DNA from 2 places in the Streptomyces sp. NBC_00704 genome. Region 1 is predicted to be linked to the other one. Evidence: riboswitches for the same ligand, from Rfam matches in the RefSeq annotation. Region 1 holds a riboswitch; the other holds the start of a gene.
What was found. A riboswitch is a leader RNA that binds a small molecule or an ion and turns the genes downstream of it on or off. The one in region 1 is predicted to bind glycine.

Region 1 (11,809 bases):
CCCCGGCCCGCGCCACGCTGATCGACCTCGTGTTCAACGACCTCGACAGCCCCTGGGCGGTGGAGATCATCCGGGGCGTCGAGGAGGCCGCCCACGCGGCCGGCGCCGGCACGGTTGTCTCGGCGATCCACGGCCGCTCGGGCGACGCCCGCGAGTGGATGCGCAATCTGCGCTCCCGCGCCTCCGACGGCGTCGTCCTCGTCACCTCGGCGCTGGAACCCACCCTGCACGAGCAGTTGCGCATCCTCGGCGTCCCGCTGGTGGTCGTCGACCCGATGGGGTCTCCCGCCGACGACACCCCGACCGTCGGCGCGGCCAACTGGTCCGGCGGCCTCGCGGCCACCGAACACCTGCTGTCGCTGGGCCATCGCCGGATCGGCCTGATCGCCGGCCCGCCCAGACTGCTGTGCTCCCGGGCGCGTTTCGACGGGTACCGCGCCGCCCTGGAGGCGGCCGGCCTCGCCGTCGACGAACGCCTCGTCGTCCCCGGCGACTTCCGCCCCGAGTCGGGATTCACCGGCTGCGCCGCCCTGCTGGACCTGCCCGAACCGCCCACCGCCGTGTTCGCGGCGAGCGACCAGATGGCCCTCGGCGCGATCGAGGCGCTGCGCCGGCGCGGCCTGCGCGCCCCGGAGGACATGAGCGTGGTCGGCTTCGACGACCTGCCCGAAGTGCGCTGGTCGGCCCCGCCGTTGACGACGGTCCGCCAGCCCCTCGCCGACATGGGCAAGCTCGCCGCCCGCACGGTCCTCGGCCTGGCCCGCGGCGAGCGCCCCGACTCGCCGCGGGTGGAACTGGGCACGGAGCTGGTGGTGCGGTCGAGCACCGCGTCGCCGCGCGCGGCTAGTTGAGCGCCTCCCGGATCGCCCCGTAGGCCGGCTTGGGCGCCAGCTGCTCGTCCCAGGGCAGTGCGGCCCCCTCCTCGGGGAACACGGCGGGTATCCAGGAGTACTTGTCGGTGAAGTCCCAGATGGTGACGCCGACGCAGCGCCGCACCGTGAGACACGCCTTCGTCAGATCCCGGTACCAGTCGGCCTGCTGGGCCAGTTTCTCCTCGGTCGCGGGCATCAGCATGCGCACGTCGACCTCGGTGAGCGCGGTGTCCAGGCCGAGCCGGGCGAACCGCCGCAGGTTGTCCGGGAGCGTCGTCGGATAGCCGTACTGCAGGGCGAGATGGGCCTGAAGGCCGATGCCGTCCAGCGGGACGTGCCGGGCCTTCAGCTCCTTCGCCAGGGCGTAGTAGGCGTCGCTCTTGGGGCCGACGGCCTCGATGTTGTAATCGTTGAGGTAGAGCTTCGCCCGGGGATCGGCCTCGTGGGCCCAGCGCAGGGCGTCGGCGATGTAGCCGGGGCCGAGCGTCTTGTAGAACACCGTCTCCCGGTAGGTGCCGTCCTCGTTGAACGCCTCGTTGACGACGTCCCAGGAGTAGACCTTCTCCCGGTAGTGGCGCACCTCGGTCTGGATGTGCTTCTTCAGGACGGCGCGCAGCTCGTCCGGCGTCCACTGCCTGCCGGTGACCCAGTCGGGCAGCTGGCTGTGCCAGACGAGGGTGTGGGCACGGACCTTCTGGCGGTGCCCCCGCGCGAGGGCGACGATCTCGTCGCCCGCCGTCCAGTCGTAGACGCCCTGCTGAGGCTCGGTGGCGTACCACTTCATGCCGTTGCCGGGGGTGATCATGTCGAACTCGCGGCCGAGGATCTTCGTGTAGGCGGCGTCGGTCAGTTCGGGGTTGTCCGTGGCGCTGCCGAAGTAGCGTCCGTGGCGCTGGGCGAGTTCGGCGAGGGTGGGCTGCGGTTTCCCGTGGCCCGGCCGCTCGTGCGCCTGGGCGGCCGGCCCGGCGACGGCCCCGGCGGCGACGAGCACGGCGGCGAGGGCTCCGGCGAGCCCGAGCCGGGTACGGACTGCTGTTCCGGGCATGGTTCTGGGCATGGTGCGACTCCTCACGTCGGGTGGGTGTGAGCCGTACGGTCCGCGGGCGCGCGTCATCCCTTGGTGGCGCCGGCGGCGAGACCGCCGACGAGCTGGCGCTCGGCGACGGAGTAGAAGGCCAGGGCGGGAACCATGGCGAGGACGAGGTAGGCGAACACGCGGGCGTACTCGGCGGAGTACTGGCCCTGGAACTGCTGCACGCCGATCGGCACGGTCCACCAGGTGGGCTCGTTGAAGACCAGCAGCGGCAGGAGGAAGTTGTTCCAGCTGCCGACGACGGCGAGGACGGACACCGTGCCGAGGGCCGGCCTGGCCATGGGCAGCAGGATCCGCCAGAAGAAGCCGAGCGGCCCGCAGCCGTCCAGGGTGGCCGCCTCCTCCAGCTCGGCGGGGATCTCCCGGAAGAAGCCGCGCAGGATGACGATGGTCACCGGCAGTCCGAACGCCGCCTGCGGCAGGATCACGCCGAGCGGATTGTCCAGCAGCCCGAAGGAGCGCAGCAGCAGGAACAGGGGCAGCGCCGCCACCGCGAAGGGGAACATCAGCCCCATCGTGAACAGGGTGAACAGCACCTCCCGCCCGCGGAAGGCGAACCGGGCGAAGGAGAACGCGGCGAGCGCGGACACGGCGACGACGACGACGGTCGTCCCCACCGCGATGAGGGTGCTGCTGCCGACCAGCCGCCAGAACGAGCCGGAGCCGAGGATGTCGGTGTAGTTGGAGGGGACCCACGGGTCGGGCAGCCCGATGGGGTTGCGGGAGAGCTGGTCGGTGGACTTGAAGCCGGACAGCACCGCGTAGACGAGCGGTACGGCCATCACCGCGCCGGCGATCCCGAGCACCAGGTGCAGCGGCAGGGACCGGACGCCCCGGCCGCCCGCGGGCGCCGCCCGGTCGCCGCGGCGGGATCCCCGGTCGGTCCCGCGGGCCGCGGGACCGGTCTTGACGACGCTCACGAGCCGCCTCCTCGCATGGTCGTGGTGGCGCCCTGGAGGTCGCGGCGGAGCACGAACCGCTGGTAGGCGAGGGCGAAGACGAGGCAGATGCCGAACATGGCCACGCTGATGGCGCTGGCGTAGCCGACCTGGTAGCGCTTGAAGCCGTACTGGAACATGGTCACGGCCAGGGTCTCCGAGTGGTGGTCGGGCCCGCCCGCGGTGATGACCCACACCAGGTCGAAGAGCTGGATCGCGCCGATGACGGACAGGAACACGCTGATGCGCAGGGTCGGCGCCAGCAGCGGCAGGGTGACGTTGCGGAAGCGCTGCCAGGGGCCCGCTCCGTCGATCAGGGCCGCCTCGGTCAACTCGGCCGGGATGGACTGGAGTCCGGCCAGGTAGAGCATCATGTGGAAGCCGAAGTACTTCCACGTCATGACCAGGAAGAGGGTCGCCATGACGGTGGAGGGGTCGGCGAACCACTGCCCGCCCGCCCCGTCCAGGCCGACGGCCCCCAGCACGTGGTCGGCGAGACCGTCGTCCGGGGCGAAGATCATGCTGAACAGCACGCCGGTGATCGCCTCGGAGAGGATGTACGGCGCGAAGAACAGCATCCGGTACACGGCCCGGCCGCGGATGCGCTGGTTGAGCGCGACGGCCAGGGCGAGCGCGAACGGCAGTTGCAGCACCAGCGAGAGGCCCACGAGCAGCAGGCAGCGCCACAGGTCGCCCAGGAACACCGGGTCCTGGAAGAGGCGGGTGAAGTTGTCGCCGCCGACGAAGTCCTCGGGCATGCCGAAGCCGCCCCAGCGGAAGAACGCGGCGTACAGCGCGAACAGCATCGGCAGCAGCACGAGCGTGCCGAACAGCGCCAGCGCCGGCACCTGGAAGGCGACGGCGGTGAGCCAGTGCAGCGCCCGCCGCCGCGCCCGTCCCCGGCCCGCGCCGGCGACGGGAGGGGCGGGCGTGATGTCCGGACCGCTGCGCTTGTCCGGGAGGAAGGTGGAGGTCATCGCCGGCTACTGCTCTTCCTTCGCGACCTTGGTGATCGACTGGGCGACCTGCTGGGGCGACTTCGAGCCGGATATCAGAGCGGCGACGCTGTCGTTGACCTCCTGGCCGAGGGCGGGCGCGTACGCCTGGTCCAGATAGAGCTGGAATCCGGTGGCGCCCTTCAACTGCGCCTGGACGGCCTTGATGTTGGGGTCGGTGAGGGCGCTCTCCGCGGCCGGGACGATGGGCAGCACGCCGGTCTTCTTGACCAGGGTGGTGTCCGTGGCGGCGGAGGCGAAGAACTTCAGGAATTCGACGGCCGCCTGCGGGGCGCCCTTGCGCAGCGCGTGCCCGCCGCCTCCGCCGAACACCTCGGTGATGACGCCCTTGCCGCCGTCGACCGCCGGGAAGGGGAAGAACCCGAGGTTCGCGCCGAGCCCCTTGCCCGCGTCGGCCTCCACGACCGGCGCCCACTGACCCATGAGCTCCATCGCCGCCTTGCCGTTGCCGACCGCCGCGGCCTGACCGGTGGGGCTGGAGTAGGCGGCGCCGAGGTAGCCCTTCTGGAACGGCTGCAGGTCCACGAGGTCCTGCAGATGCTGTCCGGCCTGCACGAACCCGTCGCCCGTGAAGTCCTTGTCCTCGCCCGCCTTGCGCAGGGCGTCGACGCCCGCGGTGCGCATCGCGAGGTAGGCCCAGTAGTACATGCCCGGCCACTTCTCCTTGCCGGCCAGGGCGATCGGGGTGATGCCGGCGGCCTTCAGCTTGCGCACGGCGTCGAGGAAGCCGCTCCACGTGGTGGGCGGCGCAGCGACGCCGGCCTTCTTGAAGAGCGCCTTGTTGTACCAGAATCCGATCATGCCGATGTCGAACGGGACGCCGTAGGCCTTGTCGTCGATCAGGTACGGCTCCCGGGCGACCGACAGCAGGCTGTCGCCCCAGCCCTTCGTCCGGTCGGTGAGGTCCTCGACGAGCCCGGCGTCGACCTGCTGCCGCAGGACGCCACCGCCCCAGGTGTGGAAGATGTCGGGAAGCTTCCCGGAGGCGGTCAACGCCGTCATCTTCGACTTGTAGGCGTCGTTCTCCAGCTGGACGATCTTCACCTTGATCTTGGGGTTCTGCGCTTCGAACTGCTTGGCCAGCGCTGCCCAGACGTCCTTCGTCGGCTGAGTGGTGGAGATGTTCCACCACTCGATGGTGGTCGTTCCGCCCGACGACCCTCCGTCCGAGTCGCCGCCGCAGGCGCTCAGTGCCGTCATGCTGACACCGGCCGCGGCGGAGGCCGCCAGAAAGCCGCGGCGGGAGAGTGCCGGGTCGCCCATCATGCGCTCCTTGATAGATCGAAAGTTTCGAACGAGATCCAGAAAGCTTCGCTGCTGCCGCACCCTAGAGACACCCTCCAACGCGAGGCAACCCCTTGAACGCAGCCAATATGGAGCCCAGTTCGGAAACCGGCGTGAGCAGCGGCCCTTGATCACATCGAAACATTCGGATCAATGGGCGAACATTACGGAACCGAAGAGCACCGGGATCGACACCGGTCGGTCCCCCTCCCGCCGCCCGACGTGACGCTGAGTGTTCCGGCCGCCGACTCAGACCGGCCCATGAGCAGCACAGACACCACACGGGACTCCCTCGCCCCGGCACGCACGCCCCAGAACGTCACCCTCCGCTCACACCGGCGCCCACCGCCCACGCGATGGCCGAAACCATCCACGGAACCGCATGCCCGGACAGGAAGGTTCCCGACCGGGACCGGCGGCCGCACCCCGCCCGGCCACCGCCCGCACCCTGGGAGTGACTACGGCACACAAACCCGCATACCAGACATAAGGCACCAAGGGCTCTACGGTGGCGCTCATGACCATGAGCATCCGCAACCAGCTCCCCGGCACCGTGACCGCCGTCCAGACAGGCGAGGTCATGGCCACCGTCAGGATCCGCCTCGACGGAGGGCAGGACCTCACGGCGGCCATCACCCTGGAGGCCGCGCACCAGCTCGGTCTCGCCCCGGGCACCGCCGTGCACGCCCTGGTGAAGTCGACCGAGGTGGCCCTGGCCGCCGGGCAGGTCGCCGGCCTGTCCATCCGCAACCGGCTCCCCGGCACGATCACCGGACTCACCGTGGGCGAGGTCATGGCCTCGGTGAAGATCACGCTGGAGGGCGCCCTGCTCACGGCGGTGATCACCAAGGAGGCGGCGACCGACCTGGGGCTCTTCGTGGGTTCCGACGTCGTGGCGCTGATCAAGGCGACCGAAGTGGCCGTGGCGACGGCGTAGAACGCACCACGACCCGCCCGGCGAACAGAGCCGCCCGCACACACATCGGCCCCCGCGCGATCCGGTGGGGGCACAGACGGTCTCGTCCCACCCCGGCCGACAGGACCCCGCGAGCGGCGGGCAGGGACCAGCGGCCCCCGCACAGGCGCACCGACCTCGACGGGCGACGCACGGGCCCACCGACCCCGGCGGGCGACGCACGGCCGACAGGACCCGACGGGCGACGGACGGGCGACCGGCCCCGACGGGCGGCGCACGGCCAACAGGACCCGGCGGGCGACGCCGGACGGTCTCTTCCCACCCCGGCGACAGGACCACGCCAGCGGCCGGCAGGGACCAGCGGCCCGCGCACAGGCGCACCGACCTCGACGGGCGAGGGACGGGCCGACCGACCCCGACAGGACCCGGCAGGCGACGCACGGCCGACAGGACCCGGCAGGCGACGCACGGGCGACCGGCCCCGACGGGCGGCGCACGGCCAACAGGACCCGGCAGGCGACGCACGGGCGACCGGCCCCGACGGGCGGCGCACGGCCAACAGGACCCGGCGGGCGACGCCGGACGGTCTTCCCACCCCGGCCGACAGGACCACGCCAGCGGCCGGCAGGGACCAGCGGCCCGCGCACAGGCGCACCGACCTCGACGGGCGACGCACGGGCCGACCGACCCCGGCAGGCGACGCACGGCCGACAGGACCCGACGGGCGACGGACAGGGGACGGCCGACGGCGGGCAGGGGGCGCCGGGCAGCAACGACCGGGCAGACGTGGTCTGGGTGGCTCACAAGGCGCGCGCCGCGCGGTCACTCGCGCGCCGACGGGGCCACCGGGCCCGCGAACGGCCGCAGGGCCCCCTCCGTCGTGGAGGGGGCCCTGCGGTCGGCGTCACGCTCGATCAGTCCTCGTACGCGTCCAGCGGCGGGCACGAGCAGACCAGGTTCCGGTCGCCGAAGGCCTGGTCGATCCGGCGCACCGGCGGCCAGTACTTGTCGGCGGCCGACACCCCGGCCGGGAAGACGGCCTCCTCACGCGAGTACGCGTGCTTCCACTCCCCGCCCAGGGCGGCGGCGGTGTGCGGGGCGTGGTGCAGCGGGTTGTCCTCGGCCGGCCATGCACCCGAGCCGACCTTCTCGATCTCCGCGCGGATCGCGATCATCGCGTCGCAGAACCGGTCCAGCTCGACGAGGTCCTCGGACTCGGTCGGCTCGATCATCAGCGTCCCCGCCACCGGGAACGACATCGTCGGCGCGTGGAAGCCGTAGTCGATCAGCCGCTTGGCGACGTCGTCGACGCTCACACCGGTCGCCTTGGTCAGCGGCCGCAGGTCGATGATGCACTCGTGCGCCACCAGCCCGCCCGGCCCGTTGTAGAGCACGGGGTAGTGCGGCTCCAGCCGCTTGGCGACGTAGTTCGCGCTGAGCACCGCCACCTGGGTGGCCCGCTTGAGGCCCTCGCCGCCCATGAGCCGCACATAGGCCCAGGAGATCGGCAGGATCCCCGCGGAACCCCAGGGAGCCGCGGAGATCGGTCCCACGCCGGTCTCCGGGCCCGCGGCGGGCTGCAGCGGGTGGTTGGGCAGATAGGGCGCGAGGTGCGACCGTACGGCGACCGGGCCGACTCCCGGACCGCCGCCGCCGTGCGGGATGCAGAACGTCTTGTGCAGGTTCAGGTGGGAGACGTCACCGCCGAAGTGCCCCGGCTTGGCCAGCCCGACCAGCGCGTTGAGGTTCGCGCCGTCGACGTAGACCTGCCCGCCGGCCTCGTGCACCTGAGCGCAGATGTCGGCGACGTGCTCCTCGAACACCCCGTGCGTCGACGGGTAGGTGATCATCAGCACCGCGAGCTCGTCCCGGTGCTTCTCGATCTTCACACGGAGGTCCTCGACGTCGATCTCGCCGTCCTCGGCGGTCCTCACGACGACGACCTTCATGCCCGCCATCACCGCGCTGGCCGCGTTGGTCCCGTGCGCGGAGGACGGGATCAGGCACACGGTCCGCTGCTCGTCGCCGTTGCCCCGGTGGTAGCCGCGCACGGCGAGCAGCCCGGCCAGCTCGCCCTGCGACCCGGCGTTCGGCTGCAACGACACCTTGTCGTACCCGGTGACCTCGGCGAGCCGCTCCTCCAGCTCACGGATGAGCGTCAGGTAGCCCTCGGCCTGCTCGGCCGGTGCGAAGGGGTGCATCTGCCCGAACTCGGGCCAGGTGACCGGCTCCATCTCGGTGGTCGCGTTGAGCTTCATGGTGCACGAGCCCAGGGGAATCATGCCGCGGTCGAGCGCGTAGTCCCGGTCGGCGAGGCGGCGCAGGTAGCGCAGCATCGCCGTCTCGGAGCGGTACCGGTGGAAGACGGGGTGCGTCAGGACCGCGTCGGAGCGCAGCAGACCGGCGGGCAGCGCGTCCTCGGTGACCGCGTCGAGCGCCTCGACGTCGCCCGTCACGCCGAACGCGGCCCACACCGCGGCCAGCTGCGCCCGCCCGGTCGTCTCGTCACAGGCGACCGACACGTGGTCGGCGTCGACGAGGTGCAGGTTCACCCCGTGCTCGCGCGCCCCGGCGACGACCTGCGCGGCCTTCCCCGGCGCCCGCACGGTCAGCGTGTCGAAGTAAGAGCCGTGCAGGACGTCGATCCCGCCGGCCCGGAGCCCGGCGGCGAGCACGGCCGCGTACCGGTGGGTGCGCCGGGCGATGCCCCGCAGCCCGTCGGGCCCGTGGTAGACGGCGTACATCCCCGCCATCACCGCGAGCAGCACCTGCGCCGTGCAGATGTTGCTGGTGGCCTTCTCCCGCCGGATGTGCTGCTCACGCGTCTGCAACGCGAGCCGGTAGGCCTTGTTGCCGTCCACGTCGACGGACACGCCCACGAGCCGCCCGGGCAGGCTGCGCGCGAACTTCTCGTGGACGGCCATGTAGCCGGCGTGCGGTCCGCCGAAGCCCATCGGCACCCCGAACCGCTGGGTGGTGCCGACGGCGATGTCGGCCCCCAGCTCCCCCGGCGACTTCAGCAGGGTCAGCGCGAGGAGGTCCGCGGCGACCGTGACGAGCGCGCCCAGACCGTGCGCCTGCTCGACCAGCGCCCCGAGATCACGGACGGCGCCGGAGGCTCCCGGGTACTGCACCAGCACGCCGTTGATCTCGCGCTCGGCGATCTCCGCCGGGATCCCGTCGCTCAGATCGGCGACGACGACCTCGACGCCGGCCGGCTCGGCACGCGTCTCGATCACGGCGATGGTCTGCGGCAGCGCGTCCGCGTCGACGAGGAAGAGGCCCTTCTTGTTCTTCCCCATCCGCCGCGAGAGCGCCATCGCCTCGGCGGCGGCCGTGCCCTCGTCCAACAGCGACGCACCGGACGTCGGCAGTCCGGTCAGGTCGGCGACCATGGTCTGGAAGTTCAGCAGCGCCTCCAGCCGGCCCTGCGAGATCTCCGGCTGGTACGGCGTGTACGCCGTGTACCAGGCGGGGTTCTCCATGACGTTGCGCAGGACGACCGGCGGCGTGAACGTGCCGTAGTAGCCGAGCCCGATCATCGGGGCGAGGACCTGGTTGCGATCCGCCAGGGAGCGCAGCTCGGCCAGCACCTCGGCCTCGGTGCGCGCGCCGGGCAGGTCCAGCGCATCGGCGTTCTTGATCACGTCCGGGACCGCGGCGGCCGTGAGCTCGTCGAGCGAGCCGTAGCCCACGTGAGCGAGCATCTTGGCCTGCGCCTCGTGATCGGGTCCTACATGGCGCTGCTCGAACGGGATTCCCTGCTCGAGTTCGGAGAGTGGAATGCGATGGGCGGTCATTACGGAGGCCTCCTGGTCTGACACGACCTTCGTGGGTCACCACGGCGCGGGTACCCGGACGGCCTCCCCCTCTGTCATCTCAACCTGAGAGCTTCACCGGCCGCCCGAGGGACGACCGGCTTTCACCGTCGGTGAGAGCGGGGTCCGTCGACGCCGTCGGACCCGCCCTGCTTTCCAGAGTGACCTCGTCCGTGCGGTACGTGAGCCTGAGAGATTCCGGGGAGGATTTGCTCCTTCGGCGCCTCCGATGTCGTTCGGAGGACTCTCCCGCACGGGGTCAGCAGCCGTTGTCAGACTACCAGCGAGGTCAACATCACCCTCTCGAGTGGCCGCCGATCCCATTGTGCACTTTTGTAGTGCTAACGGATGAGTTGCGACCCAGTGGAGGGCCCGTGCAGACCGACATCGATCCGCGCAACCTGATCGGCCGCAAGGCGTTCGACCGCAACGGCACCAAGATCGGCACCGTCGACGAGGTCTACCTGGACGACGCGACCGGCGTGCCGGAGTGGGCGGCCATACGCACGGGTCTTTTCACCCGCGACGCCTTCGTCCCCCTGGAGCCCAGCGAACTGGTCGAGGGCGCCCTGCGCATCCCGTTCGACCGGGCCCTGATCAAGGACGCCCCGGACTTCGGCGTGGGCCGCCACCTCTCCCCGGAGCAGGAACTCCAGCTCTACCACCACTACGGTCTCGACCTGGGCAGCCCTCCCCCGCTGCCCGACCACGACTTCGGGCGGCTGGCCGGCACGGACGACGGCTGAGCGCTCAGCCGCAGGCCCGTATCAGCGCCTCCAGCATCCCGGCCGGGTCGTACAGCGGCCGGGCTCCGTCCGTGACGACTCTTCGTGTGCCGGCGTCGACCGGATCGGTTCTCGCCCAGTCGGCGGGACCGACGCACAGCTCCACCTCCAGACCGGACCCGGTGCGATGCCGCCATTCGGTCAGCGGCCCCCAGGCACGGACCCGCACCACCTCGCCCAGGGACAGCTCCCGCAGCCAGGCGTCGTCGGCCGCGTACCCGTCGGGCGCCGTCGACAGCAGCAGCAGATCGACGTCGGAGTCGGCGCGCGCCGCCCCCCGCGCACACGACCCGACGAGCAGCAGACCGGCCGCGTCGCCGCGACCGGCGGCCCACCGCGCCACCCGGCCCGTCACCGAACCCATCTCGGCCGCCCGCTGCGGCGACACCCCGGCAGCCCGCTCCGCGCACCGCTCCCCGTCGACGTTCATCCGGCTCCCCCTCCCCTGTCGGCGCCGCCGCCCGGCACCGCCGTCCCTCACGAGTCCCGCCACACCACCCGGCGTCCTTCGGACGACCCACTCGCCCTCACTCTATGTAACTGACCGGTCTCGCCGAGAGTTCCCGGATCCCCATCCCGTGAGCCCGAGATCGGGACCGGTCACTCCGGCGGCCTGCGGCCCGCCGCCCACGTCGGGTCCTCGCCGTACCAGCGGCAGCGGATCCGCCGGTTCCAGCCCCGGATCGTCCGTCCGGAAGGTCCGCACCCGCCCGGGCTCCGACTCGGGCGTCTCGAAACGCACCGTCACCCGGCCGAGCCCACTGCCCTGCACCCACCCGTGCCCCAGCTCGGCATGGCGGACGTCGTGCCCGGGCCGCCACTGCCGCTCGGCCGGCGCCGCCTCCTCGACGACGGGCTCACCGGCCGGTTCCTCCTCGGGCCCGTCCGCACGCTCCTCCGCGGCCTGGGCGAACAGGTCCTCCTGGGTGAAGTCCGCGAGGCCGCTGACGCCGACCCCCAGCAGCCGCACGCCACCGGTCGTGTCCACGGCGTCCAGCAGCCGCGCCGCCGCCTCACGGACCACCGCGGGATCGTCGGTCGGCCCACGCAGCGTCTCGGACCGGGTGAGCGTGGAGAAGTCGTAGCG
Region 2 (11,809 bases), 4.5 Mb from region 1:
GCCGCTCAGGCCGCCCAGGGAACCCGTGGGGGTGCCGAAGAGCGGGTCGATGAGGTTCTCGTGGTACTCGTTCGGGTCCTGCCCGAGGAGGCTCGTGATGACGGGCGCGAGCAGCGCGACCACCACGAGGAGGAGCACCACGATTCCGCCCGTGAGGGCGAGCTTGTCCCGCTTGAGGCGCTCCCAGGCGATCCGGCCCAGGGAACGGCCCTGAACGGCCTTGGCGTCGCTGCTGGCGACCGCCGCTTCCTCGGCCGCACTCGGGGCCGCTTCCGCGGTCGGCTCGTGCAATGGTGCCGTCATCTGGCAGGGACCCCTCTCAACCGGCGGTAGCCGGCCCGCACTTGCCGCTGTAGCGGCGTGATCAGTCCGTAATACGCGGGGGATAAGTCCCCCTGGAGCGGGAGTCTTCAACGCTTTGGCGATCTGTTGCCAGACTTGGCAGTGAATGGATGCGTAAACGTGATGCGGGTAGAGGGGTTCCGTTATCCGGACGGCGGGTAACGCCCCCCGGACAGTGACAAATTCGGGCATATTGGGCGCGTCCACCCCATATCGCTGTTATCTACGCGCGAAGAAGTCCGACTCCTGCCATGGAGTCAGGAGCGGCGAAGGGGTCAGTAACGTCCGGCGGGCGGAAAGCCGTAGCCGCCCGCGGGAGCCTGGGCGGGAGCGGCGGCGTGCGCCTCGCGGTCGTAGAACGGCCGCGCGTTGGCGCGCATCCACATGACGACGGGGTCGTACTCGTCGGTCATGGCGACCGTCGAGACCGGCAGCCCGTCCGGCACCGCCGCGACGGACTGCTGCATCATCGCCCGGACGGCGTCCACGGCCGGCGGGGAGGACTCGTAGACGTCGAGACCGAGGGCCAGGTAGGGCGCGCCCAGCGCGGGCTGCACCCAGGCCCGGCGCAGCGCGCGGACCACCGGGGTGCGGTGGGCGTTCTGCGCGAGCAGGGCGTAGAACTGCGGGATCTCGATGCCGGGCTCGGACAGCCGCAGCGGGCCGGCGGGCTGGCGCTCCAGACCGGTGGCGATGCGGCGCAGGTCCAGCCAGGGGATGCCCATGCCACCGCCGGGGGCGTGCGGGTTCAGCCAGAGGCCGTAGTGGTCGGGGTAGAGCGTGCGGGCCGCGTCCAGCCCGTCGATCACCTCGTACGACCTGTTCCAGCCGCTGGCGCTCAGTTCCTGTGCGGAGGTCACGCAGGGCGCGTAGCCGTGGCCCTCGACCTCCATGTTCCCGTACTGCGCGTCCGGGGAGCCGGCCTGGCCGTGCCACAGCAGCATCCAGACCTGGCCGGAGGAAGGGGTCGCGAGCGCGCGCAGGAGCGCCTCGTAGGCGTCGTAGCGCCCGGGCGTGACCTGGCGCAGCATGTGCTCGACCTGACCGGTCGCGATGCCGCTGGCGCTCACCTGTACCGCCCCTTCTTCCGTGTCGTCCCGCGTCGGAGTCCAGCTTAAGCGTCCAAGGGGTCAGGAGGACCGGCACGTTGGCGGGTGCGGTCCGTTTGTGACCCCGGGCCCCCGCGCGCGAGCCGTAGCGGGCCGCGGCCCCCCGCCCCCGGGCCGCCCCCACGGCCCGTCCGCCCGACCTGGTCCGCGCGGCCCGTCCCCACGGCCTTTCCCCGCGGCCTCGCCGCGGGAACGCCGTCGGCCGCGGCCTCGCGGCCCTCCCCGCCGCCTTGTGGCGGGAACGCCGTCGGCCGCGGCCTCGCGCGATTGGTCAGGGCCGCGTGTAGAAGGGGCGGACCCGTTCCCGCAGCCACTCCCCCACCGGGTCCTGGGCGACGTCCAGCAGCACCAGGTTGACGGGCCAGGGCGACGCCGTCGCGCCCAGCGCCCTGCCGAGGGCCTCCAGCGGCAACGCGCGCAGGTCGCCCTCCCACTGGGAGAGTTCCACACCGACGAACATCACCGGGTCAGCCGTCTCGATCGCGGCCAGGCAGCGGCGGGCGGTGCGGACCACGCCGATGGCCTCGAACTCCGCGGAGGCCGCGGCCAGGAAGTCGACGGGGTCGTCCTGCCAGTCGGGCTCGTAGAGGCGGACCCGGCCGCCGCTCGCCGGGCCGTCCAGCGGGGTGCGGCCCGCCCGACACAGTTCGGCCACGGCCGGCGGCGGCAGCGGGACGCCGACCACGCCGTCGGGGTTGACCAGGATGCCGGCCTGCGGGGGCAGCCCGCGGGCGAACTCCACGGCCGGGGCGACCGTGAACGACATGTGCGCGCCGGCGACCCGGCGCAGCTGCTCCTCGGAGCTGAAGACCGGCACGTACACCTGGCCGTCCAGCTCCAGCGTGGGCAGGTCGAGGGGGCCGCTGTGCGGGCCGCCGCCGCCGGGCAGCGGCACCCATACGAAGCTGCGGCCGAGCACCTCCACGATCCGGGCGCCGGCCTCGGGCACGCCGAGGGAGGCGGAGAGCACCTCCTCCAGCTCGTTGCCGGGCCATCCGCCGTGCGAATGGGGGTGTGCCTGCGCCGGGAATTCCGTCGGGAAGTCCGCCGGTGGGAAGTCCATCTGCCTACCGCCTGCCGAGAACCGCTCTCACTGCTGTGACCGAAAGGCTAACGGGTGCCGGGAGGCCCGGTTCAGCCCGTGAAGCCGATGCGCCGCAGGACGTCGGCCGCGGGCCGGTCGAGCAGGACCGCCGCCCCGCAGCCCGCGGGCAGCCGCCCCTTCTCCACCGCGCGCAGCAGCCGGGCGGCCGCGCGGCGGTGCCGCAGGAAGGCGTAGCGCGAGACGCCCCGGCCGCGCTCGCGCTGGCCCGCCAGCGCCGTGTCCGCGCCGACGTCGAGGACGATCAGGTGGAGCGTGCCGCCGCGGCGGCGGGCCGCGCGGCCCAACCAGCCGCGGACCCAGGCCTGCGCGCCGCAGTCGTGCACGACGACGCCCCCGCCGCCGCGCAGGGCCCGGCGCAGCCCGGCGTAGTGGGAGAGGCGGACGAGGGGGCGGTAGAGGGCGTAGGGCAGGAAGCCGGGCATGCGCGCGTCCCAGCGGTCGCGGGTGTCCTGGGAGTCGACGCGGACGCCGCCCGCCGTCCGCCGCATCAGCGTGGACTTGCCGCTGCCGGGCAGGCCGGTCACCACGACCAGGTCGCGGGGTCCGAAGAGCAGGCCGTGCGGGCTGCGGCCGGCCCGGTCGCGGAGGTCACGGACGACGGGCGCGGGCCGCGCAGCGCGCGCGTCCCGGGCCGTCGGGCCCGGCCGGGCGGGCAGCGCGATCCCCGCGCCGGTGGCCAACGCCGTGGTCGTCGCCGTGCGCGTCGTCCTGTTCACCGTGATCGTCCTCCCCTGGGGTCAGGTGGGCCTCATCCCCGCCAAGCGTAAAGAGAAGGTAATGGGCGGCGTCTCGCGTTTTCATGCGCGTACCGACACAGGCCGGTTACAGATACGGCCCTGCCGTGATCGGGGCGGGCCGTGCGATGATGGCCGCGCCAACTGCATACCGGCCGTTTGAATCCGCGCGGGAGAGTCCTCAGCAGCAGCTTCGCTGGGGCGCCGAAGGAGCAAGTCCCTCCCTTGAATCTCTCAGGCACCGTTACCGCGCGGGCGAGGCACATCTGAAAAGCGGGTCGCCCACGGGCGGCTCCACCCAAGGTGCAAGTCACGATCTTCGCGATCATGGCGAACCTCTCAGGTTCCGATGACAGATGGGGAGGAACGACCTCGCCATCCCCCACGCCCGGATCCGCTCGCGCGGGGGACCCCATTGCCCCTGGGAGACGACCGACCGATGAGCAGTACCGAATCCACGGCCGTGCGCCGCACCGCGCTCGACGCCCTGCATCGCTCGCTCGGCGCGACGATGACCGACTTCGCCGGCTGGGACATGCCCCTGCGCTACGGCTCCGAGCGCGACGAGCACACCGCCGTCCGCACCCGGGCCGGGCTCTTCGACCTCTCGCACATGGGCGAGATCACCGTGAGCGGCCCGCAGGCGGCCGAGCTCCTGAACTTCGCGCTGGTGGGCGACCTCTCGGCCGTGGGCACGGGCCGCGCCCGCTACACCATGATCTGCCGGGCCGACGGCGGCATCCTGGACGACCTGATCGTGTACCGGCTCGCCGAGAGCGAGTACATGGTCGTCGCCAACGCCTCCAACGCCCAGGTCGTGCTGGACGCGCTCGTGGAGCGCTCGGCGGGCTTCGACGCCGAGGTCCGCGACGACCGGGACGCCTACGCGCTGATCGCCGTCCAGGGCCCGCAGTCGCCCGGCATCCTGAAGTCGCTGACCGACGCCGACCTCGACGGCCTGAAGTACTACGCCGGCCTGCCCGGCACGGTCGCCGGCGTCCCCGCCCTCATCGCGCGCACCGGCTACACCGGTGAGGACGGCTTCGAGCTGTTCGTGAAGCCGGAGCACGCCGTCGAACTGTGGCAGGCGCTGACCGAGGCCGGCGAGGGCGCCGGCCTGGTCCCCTGCGGTCTGTCCTGCCGGGACACGCTGCGCCTGGAGGCGGGCATGCCGCTGTACGGGCACGAGCTGAGCACCTCCCTCACCCCGTTCGACGCCGGGCTCGGCCGGGTGGTGAAGTTCCAGAAGGAGGGCGACTTCGTGGGCCGCGAGGCGCTCGCCGCGGCCGCCGCCCGCGCCGAGGAGAAGCCGCCGCGCGTGCTGGTCGGCCTGGTCGCCGAGGGGCGTCGCGTCCCCCGCGCCGGGTACGCGGTCGTCGCCGGCGGCGAGGTGATCGGCGAGGTCACCTCCGGCGCCCCCTCCCCCACCCTCGGCAAGCCGATCGCGATGGCGTACGTCGACGCGGCCCACGCGGCGCCGGGCGCCCCGGGCGTCGGCGTCGACATCCGCGGCGCGCACGAGCCGTACGAGGTCGTGGCGCTGCCGTTCTACCGGCGCCAGAAGTAGACACTGGGCGCGTCCCCGCGCCGCAGCGTGCGACCGGGCCGCGTGAGACTGCGCACATTCTCGCTGCTCACGTGCGTCCGCAGCCGTCCCCCTTCAACAGCACTCCACCGCGTACAGGAGAATTCAGGCCATGAGCAACCCCCAGCAGCTGCGCTACAGCAAGGAGCACGAGTGGCTGTCGGTCGTCGAGGACGGCGTCTCGACGGTCGGCATCACGGAGCACGCGGCCAACGCGCTCGGCGACGTGGTCTTCGTCCAGCTCCCGGAGGTCGGCGACGCGGTGACCGCGGGCGAGTCCTGCGGCGAACTGGAGTCGACGAAGTCGGTCAGCGAGCTGTACGCGCCCGTCTCCGGTGAGATCGCCGAGGTCAACCAGGACGTCGTCGACGACCCGTCGCTGGTGAACTCCGCCCCCTTCGAGGGCGGATGGCTGTTCAAGGTACGCGTGACGGACGAGCCGGGCGACCTGCTCTCCGCCGACGAGTACACCGCCTACACCGCCGGCTGAGGAGTCGCAGACGCATGTCCGTCCTGAACACGCCCCTGCACGAGCTCGACCCGGAGATCGCCGCCGCGGTCGACGCCGAGCTGAACCGCCAGCAGTCCACGCTCGAGATGATCGCCTCGGAGAACTTCGCTCCGCTCGCGGTCATGGAGGCGCAGGGCTCGGTGCTGACCAACAAGTACGCCGAGGGCTACCCGGGCCGCCGCTACTACGGCGGCTGCGAGCACGTGGACGTCGCCGAGCAGATCGCGATCGACCGGATCAGGGAGCTGTTCGGCGCCGAGTACGCCAACGTGCAGCCCCACTCCGGCGCGTCCGCCAACCAGGCCGCCCTGTTCGCGCTGGCCCAGCCCGGCGACACCATCCTCGGGCTCGACCTGGCCCACGGCGGCCACCTGACCCACGGGATGCGGCTGAACTTCTCCGGCAAGCAGTTCGACGTGGTCGCCTACCACGTGGACCCGGTGACCGGCCTGGTCGACATGGCCGAGGTCGAGAAGCTCGCCAGGGAGCACCGCCCGAAGGTGATCATCGCGGGCTGGTCGGCGTACCCGAGGCAGCTGGACTTCGCCGAGTTCCGCCGCATCGCCGACGAGGTCGAGGCGTACCTGTGGGTGGACATGGCGCACTTCGCCGGTCTGGTCGCGGCGGGCCTGCACCCGAACCCGGTCCCGTACGCCGACGTCGTCACCTCCACCACCCACAAGACGCTGGGCGGGCCCCGGGGCGGTGTCATCCTCGCGAAGAAGGCGTTCGCGAAGAAGCTGAACTCGTCCGTCTTCCCGGGCTTCCAGGGCGGCCCCCTGGAGCACGTGATCGCCGCCAAGGCGGTCTCCTTCAAGGTCGCGGCCTCGGAGGACTTCAAGGAGCGCCAGCGCCGTACAGTGGACGGTGCGCGCATCCTCGCCGAGCGCCTGACGGCCGAGGACACGCGCAAGGCCGGTGTGAACGTCCTGTCCGGCGGCACGGACGTCCATCTGATCCTGGTCGACCTGCGCGAGTCGGAGCTCGACGGGCAGCAGGCCGAGGACCGTCTCCACGAGGTCGGCATCACCGTCAACCGCAACGCGGTCCCGAACGACCCCCGGCCGCCGATGGTCACCTCGGGTCTGCGGATCGGCACGCCGGCCCTCGCGACCCGCGGCTTCACCGCCGAGGACTTCGCGGAGGTCGCGGACGTGATCGCGCGGACGCTGACGGCGCCCTCGCCGTTCCCCGAGGCCGACCGCGCGGAGCTGAAGGCGAGGGTCACGGCCCTGGCCGACAGGCACCCGCTGTACCCCGGCCTGAACAAGTAGTTCCACGGCGGGGGCGCCCGACGACGTGCGCCCCCGCCCTTTTTGAAGGAGTACCCGTGGCCATCTCGGTCTTCGACCTGTTCTCGATCGGCATCGGCCCGTCCAGCTCCCACACGGTCGGCCCGATGCGTGCGGCGCGCATGTTCGCGCGGCGGCTGCGCAACGAGGGCCTGCTGGAGTCCACCGCGTCCGTCCGCTGCGAGCTGTACGGCTCACTGGGCGCGACCGGCCACGGCCACGGCACCCCCAAGGCGGTGCTGCTCGGCCTGGAGGGCGCCTCGCCTCGCACCGTCGACGTGGCGGGGGCGGACGACCGGGTGGCGCGGATCAGGGAGTCCTCACGGCTGCGGCTGCTCGGCAGCCACGAGATCCCCTTCTCCTTCGACGACGACCTGGTGCTGCACCGCCGCAAGGCCCTGCCCTACCACGCCAACGGCATGACGGTGTGGGCCCACGACGCCTCGGGCGCGGAACTGCTGTCCAAGACGTACTACTCGGTCGGCGGCGGCTTCGTCGTCGACGAGGACGCGGTCGGCGAGGACCGCATCAAGCTCGACGACACGGTGCTGAAGTACCCCTTCCGCACGGGTGACGAGCTGCTGCGCCTGACCCGTGAGACCGGCCTGTCGATCTCCTCCCTGATGCTGGAGAACGAGCGCGCCTGGCGCACGGAGGACGAGATCCGGGCCGGGCTGCTGGAGATCTGGCGCGTGATGCAGGCCTGTGTGTCCCGGGGCATGTCCCAGGAGGGCATCCTGCCGGGCGGCCTGCGGGTGCGCCGCCGCGCCGCCATGACGGCCCGTCAGCTCCGGGCGGAGGGCGACGCGTTGGCCCACTCCATGGAGTGGATCACGCTGTACGCGATGGCGGTCAACGAGGAGAACGCGGCCGGCGGACGGGTGGTGACGGCCCCGACGAACGGCGCGGCCGGCATCATCCCCGCGGTCCTGCACTACTACATGAACTTCGTTCCCGGCGCGGACGAGGACGGCGTGGTGCGCTTCCTCCTCGCGGCCGGCGCGATCGGCATGCTGTTCAAGGAGAACGCCTCCATCTCCGGCGCCGAGGTCGGCTGCCAGGGCGAGGTCGGCTCCGCCTGCTCGATGGCGGCGGGCGCCCTGGCCGAGGTGCTGGGCGGCTCCCCCGAGCAGGTCGAGAACGCGGCCGAGATCGGCATGGAGCACAACCTCGGCCTCACCTGCGACCCCGTCGGCGGCCTGGTGCAGATCCCCTGCATCGAGCGCAACGGCATGGCCGCGGTGAAGGCCGTCACGGCGGCCCGCATGGCGATGCGCGGCGACGGCTCGCACAAGGTGTCCCTGGACAAGGTCATCAAGACCATGAAGGACACCGGCGCCGACATGAGCGTCAAGTACAAGGAGACGGCGCGCGGCGGGCTGGCCGTGAACATCATCGAGTGCTGAGGGCGTGAGCCCTGACCGGGGCGTTCGCGGGCCTTCAGCGCTGTCTGAGCCTCTCCTGCTTACACGGCGGAAAGCCCCTGGAAACTCCCCGGGACAGGCTTGAAAGGCCATGAAAAAGTCTGTGGGAAATCCCGTGGTAAAGCTCGACCTGGACGAGCTCCCCCGCCATCTCGATGGCCAGCACGGGATCCCAGGGGCTGGCCGCAGGGGGTCCCGCGAGCGGCGTGGACTCGCCCTTACCGAGTGCCGCCCTGTAGTCGGTGGCGTTATCCGCCAGGGGTGGGCAACGTGGCGGGCCACGGCGTCCGTGGTGATATACAGGCCGAACCGATCGAAGTCGGCGCGCCAGTACAGCCCTGCTACCGCGCCCACGGCATCGCCGCGCAGCTTGTGGCAGGCGGTGGACGGGACGCCCTCCGTGCACACGGGGGCCACAGCGATACCTTGGAGTTCACCGGCGGCGAGCAGTACGGCCGGGTTCTCGCAAGCCAGGGCCCCGCCCGACCCCGGTGGCCATGAGGCCCGCCGGCCGAGCGGGAGGGGCGCGCCGTTCTACGTGACCGCCGTCTTCGTCGCGCCTCCGTGTTGGGTGACCCTGGGACGGCACTGGATCCGCACCGCGCCTCGAGTGAATGCCTCGTCCGTGGCTTTGCCGGACCAAACGAAGGCCTCACCCGGCTCGAGCCCCGCCATCTTCTCCGGAGTGAGGCTGGAAAGCGCCGCATTCGCCTTCTGCAAGTGCTTGAGCCACGCCGGGGACGTGAATTTGTGCAGCACCATATGGTTGGACAACTCGATCAGCGAAATGGGCACAGAGGGCGGATCCTGGCTGGCCACCAGGATGGACATTCCCTTGTGGCGCATTTCCCGGACGCTCGCCACAAGACCATCCACGAGATCCGGACTGTGAATGTATTTATGGGCTTCGTCAAAGACGACCAGCTTGTTGAAAGGCTCGCCATCCTGCCGGGCGTCGGCGAAGAGCTGCATCAGGACGACGAACAGGCCGAGTGCCTCGTCCTTGTCGATGTACTCGTCACGCAGGTCCACAATAATCAGTCGTCCTGGCCGGACCAGGTCTTTGAGACGGACGCTGTCGTCGATGTAGTCGGCAGCCAGATCCAGCCGCTGGAAGGCCAGCTGCTTCAGCGAGTCGGAGAGCGACGACTCGTCCACGCCTTGCCGGATAGCCTCCAGAGTGAGGTCGTGGCGGTGGGCTTTCATGATCCGCCCGAGCTGACGGATGTAGATCGCCTGGTTACCGATGGCCCCCATCAGGAACCGCCAGTGCGCTGCCTGAAGCTCCGAAGATGCGAACGCGAGAGGGCGCACCTCCAAGTCCGGATACTCCGCCTTGCGTTCCTCCACCTTGTCGGAGGGGGCCAGCAAGAGGACGTCGGACAGAGCGGCAGGCTCCGCGCCGTAGCGGGCGCGGAGTCCTGCGACCTGTTCCACCTCGCTGTTGGCCCTGGTCATGCTGGTGAACTCCGGCGCGTAGTCCTGGGTGTCGCTGTAGTGGAAGACGATGCTGGCCAGCGGATGGGAGAGTTGGTTGACGCCCGGCGCGGGAAGACTGGCCATCTCCAGGATCGAGCCGAGGGTGTAGCTCTTGCCGCCTCCCTGGACACCGAACAGGCTGATGGTGTGGGTCTCGTTGAGGTCCAGAGCCACCTTTCGTCCCGCGGTCATACCGAGCAGGCCGTACTGTTGCGTCTGGTGAGACGCGCCGAGGAACACGTCCACGTTCGCAAAACCGTCCCCGGCCTCCGCCGTCTGCTCAGCGACACGCGGCTCGGCCCACGCATGCTCGTCCCGCGGCGGATGTGCCGACGCGGACGCCGGGGGCGCCTCCGATGCCGTGTCAAGCCGGGCGGGCTCCTCCGGAGGCCGCTGGGGAAGCTCGTCAACGGCTACGCGTCGGGCGTCCTCCGGAGCCGGCGACGACTGCGGCTCCGGCTCCGGCTCCGGCTCCGGCTCCGGCTCCGGCTCCGGGGCGTAGTCGACCACGGCCTGTAGGGGGGCGGGCTCGTCGGGTACTTCACGGGTCCGCTCCTGGGGACCCAGACTCCGCGCGGCCTGACCGTGCTCGATACCGAGATCGGCGATCGAGAGCTGCTTCGGCGAGCTGTGTACCTGGCCGCCGAGGTATTCGGTCTCGATGGCCTCCAGCAGCCGCTTCACCCCGTCCTTCCCGACCCGGTGGAAAGTGACACCGCCGTCGGTCTCGACGTCAGTACCTGCCTGGCCCAGATCGAAGATCAGCCCTGTCCTGGCGAACTCCAGCGAGTAGCCGTGATCGAGGTGGTCCAGCAGCCAGTGCGCTTCGGCATACCCCTTGTCGTCGAAGAGTCCGTACCGGTTCGCGCGGGCGAGGTAGTAGCCCAGCAGGGAGCGCAGGGTGAGGTTCTGCAACGGGCGGTCGGTGCGCTCGACTGCGGGGTCGAACTGCGCGGCCAGCACTCGCTGGCTTCCTTCGACCTGCTGAGCGATCTGCTTCTTCTTCGTCTCGTACGCCCCGAGACCACCCGCCCCGGTGAAGCATTTCACCTCGACCAGCCTGCACACTACTGTCCTGCGTGCCGCGTCGAGGTCGAACAGCGCCAGGTCGGTCCGGTGCAGCCGGACCATCGCGTCACCGGCTGCGGCGCGACGACGGTCTTCGCCGTACAGATCGGTGTGCGCGTCGAGCGGGATCAGGATCTGGTTCCCCAGAGCGCCCTGGCATCCGAGGTACAGGCGCGCCAGGGCCAGGCCGAGGACTTCGCTGTGGCTGCTCTCACCGAGGGCGGCGAGTTTGAAGGCGAAACTGCCGGACAACTCCCGCAACTGGTCGAAGAAGGTCGCCACATGGCGCTCCTCGATGTCCAGGTTCCGGTCCGCCAGGACAGGGCCGATCAGGGCACGCAGCTCGTCGACCGAGCGGGAGGAGACCACGATGTGGTGTCCCATACCGGTCTGAGACGTGGCCGAGTAGTCGATGACGTATTCGGGCCGGTCGGCACGGCCGTGGTCGAAGTACTCGACGCCGAGGGTCCGGTCCACGGTGACGACCCAGTCACTGGCGTGGTGAACGTCGTGCAGCAGTGCCCGGTCGTCGGGCGACAGCCGCAGGGTGATCTGCGGCAGGTACCCGGGGCGCGGCTCGCCGGACGTAGCGGCGACAACGGCGGCCGAGAGCGCCTGAGGAAGTGCCGCCAGCAGATCACCGGTCTCCTCGGCCCCCTCCAGCGGGTCGGTAGCGCCGTGACGCGGCTGACGGCTCCATGCCACGTACTCCTCTTCCTCGGCGTAGGAGCTGGAGAGTTCCTGGACGAGGCCGTGGGCGGCGACACGGCCCGTGGTGGTGACACCAGGCGCAATGTCGTACTGCTCCCCGCCGAACGGATCGAACAGGATGCTGAGGTGAGCCGGGAACTCCCCGGCGCGCCGGCGCAGGTCGGCCGCGTGACGTACGACGACGGCGAGTTTGGGCCGGAGCGGGTCGCCCGGCGTGGCAAATGCCTCGGCGGCTACGGACCGGGGCCCTGACCCGGGCGAGAACAGGTCGGTCAGTGCTTCGCCGACCCAGGGCTCGGTCGGGCTGTCCGAGAACAGCCTGATGGTGAAACGCAGGTGGGCCAGGTGCTTGCGGCTTTGCAGTTCGGTCAGCATCGCGGCGAGCAGGTCCCCGCGGCCGGCTCCCAGAGCGTTGATGACGAGGCTGTCGACGTACGGATGGAGCCTGA

Region 2: another riboswitch for glycine. It lies ahead of gcvT (glycine cleavage system aminomethyltransferase GcvT); the one in region 1 lies ahead of gcvP (aminomethyl-transferring glycine dehydrogenase).

Annotation. Positions count from the first base shown of each region.
Region 1 covers NZ_CP109000.1:1,243,161-1,254,969, forward strand. The annotation lists gene OG802_RS05495 (LacI family DNA-binding transcriptional regulator) at 1-851, shown strand, start outside; gene OG802_RS05500 (endo-1,4-beta-xylanase) at 844-1,929, opposite strand; gene OG802_RS05505 (carbohydrate ABC transporter permease) at 1,983-2,747, opposite strand; gene OG802_RS05510 (carbohydrate ABC transporter permease) at 2,882-3,880, opposite strand; gene OG802_RS05515 (extracellular solute-binding protein) at 3,887-5,182, opposite strand; gene OG802_RS05520 (TOBE domain-containing protein) at 5,721-6,140, shown strand; gene gcvP (aminomethyl-transferring glycine dehydrogenase) at 7,034-9,919, opposite strand; glycine riboswitch at 10,104-10,199, opposite strand; gene OG802_RS05530 (PRC-barrel domain-containing protein) at 10,312-10,683, shown strand; gene OG802_RS05535 (nucleotidyltransferase domain-containing protein) at 10,688-11,152, opposite strand; gene OG802_RS05540 (DNA polymerase IV) at 11,255-11,809, opposite strand, start outside.
Region 2 covers NZ_CP109000.1:5,728,938-5,740,746, reverse strand. The annotation lists gene OG802_RS25050 (ABC transporter permease) at 1-303, opposite strand, end outside; gene OG802_RS25045 (enhanced serine sensitivity protein SseB C-terminal domain-containing protein) at 618-1,412, opposite strand; gene OG802_RS25040 (enhanced serine sensitivity protein SseB) at 1,723-2,514, opposite strand; gene OG802_RS25035 (AAA family ATPase) at 2,586-3,278, opposite strand; glycine riboswitch at 3,451-3,550, shown strand; glycine riboswitch at 3,551-3,656, shown strand; gene gcvT (glycine cleavage system aminomethyltransferase GcvT) at 3,730-4,857, shown strand; gene gcvH (glycine cleavage system protein GcvH) at 4,988-5,365, shown strand; gene glyA (serine hydroxymethyltransferase) at 5,380-6,660, shown strand; gene OG802_RS25015 (L-serine ammonia-lyase) at 6,717-8,084, shown strand; partial or broken gene OG802_RS25010 (hypothetical protein) at 8,400-8,519, opposite strand; gene mads8 (methylation-associated defense system ATP-binding protein MAD8) at 8,637-11,809, opposite strand, start outside.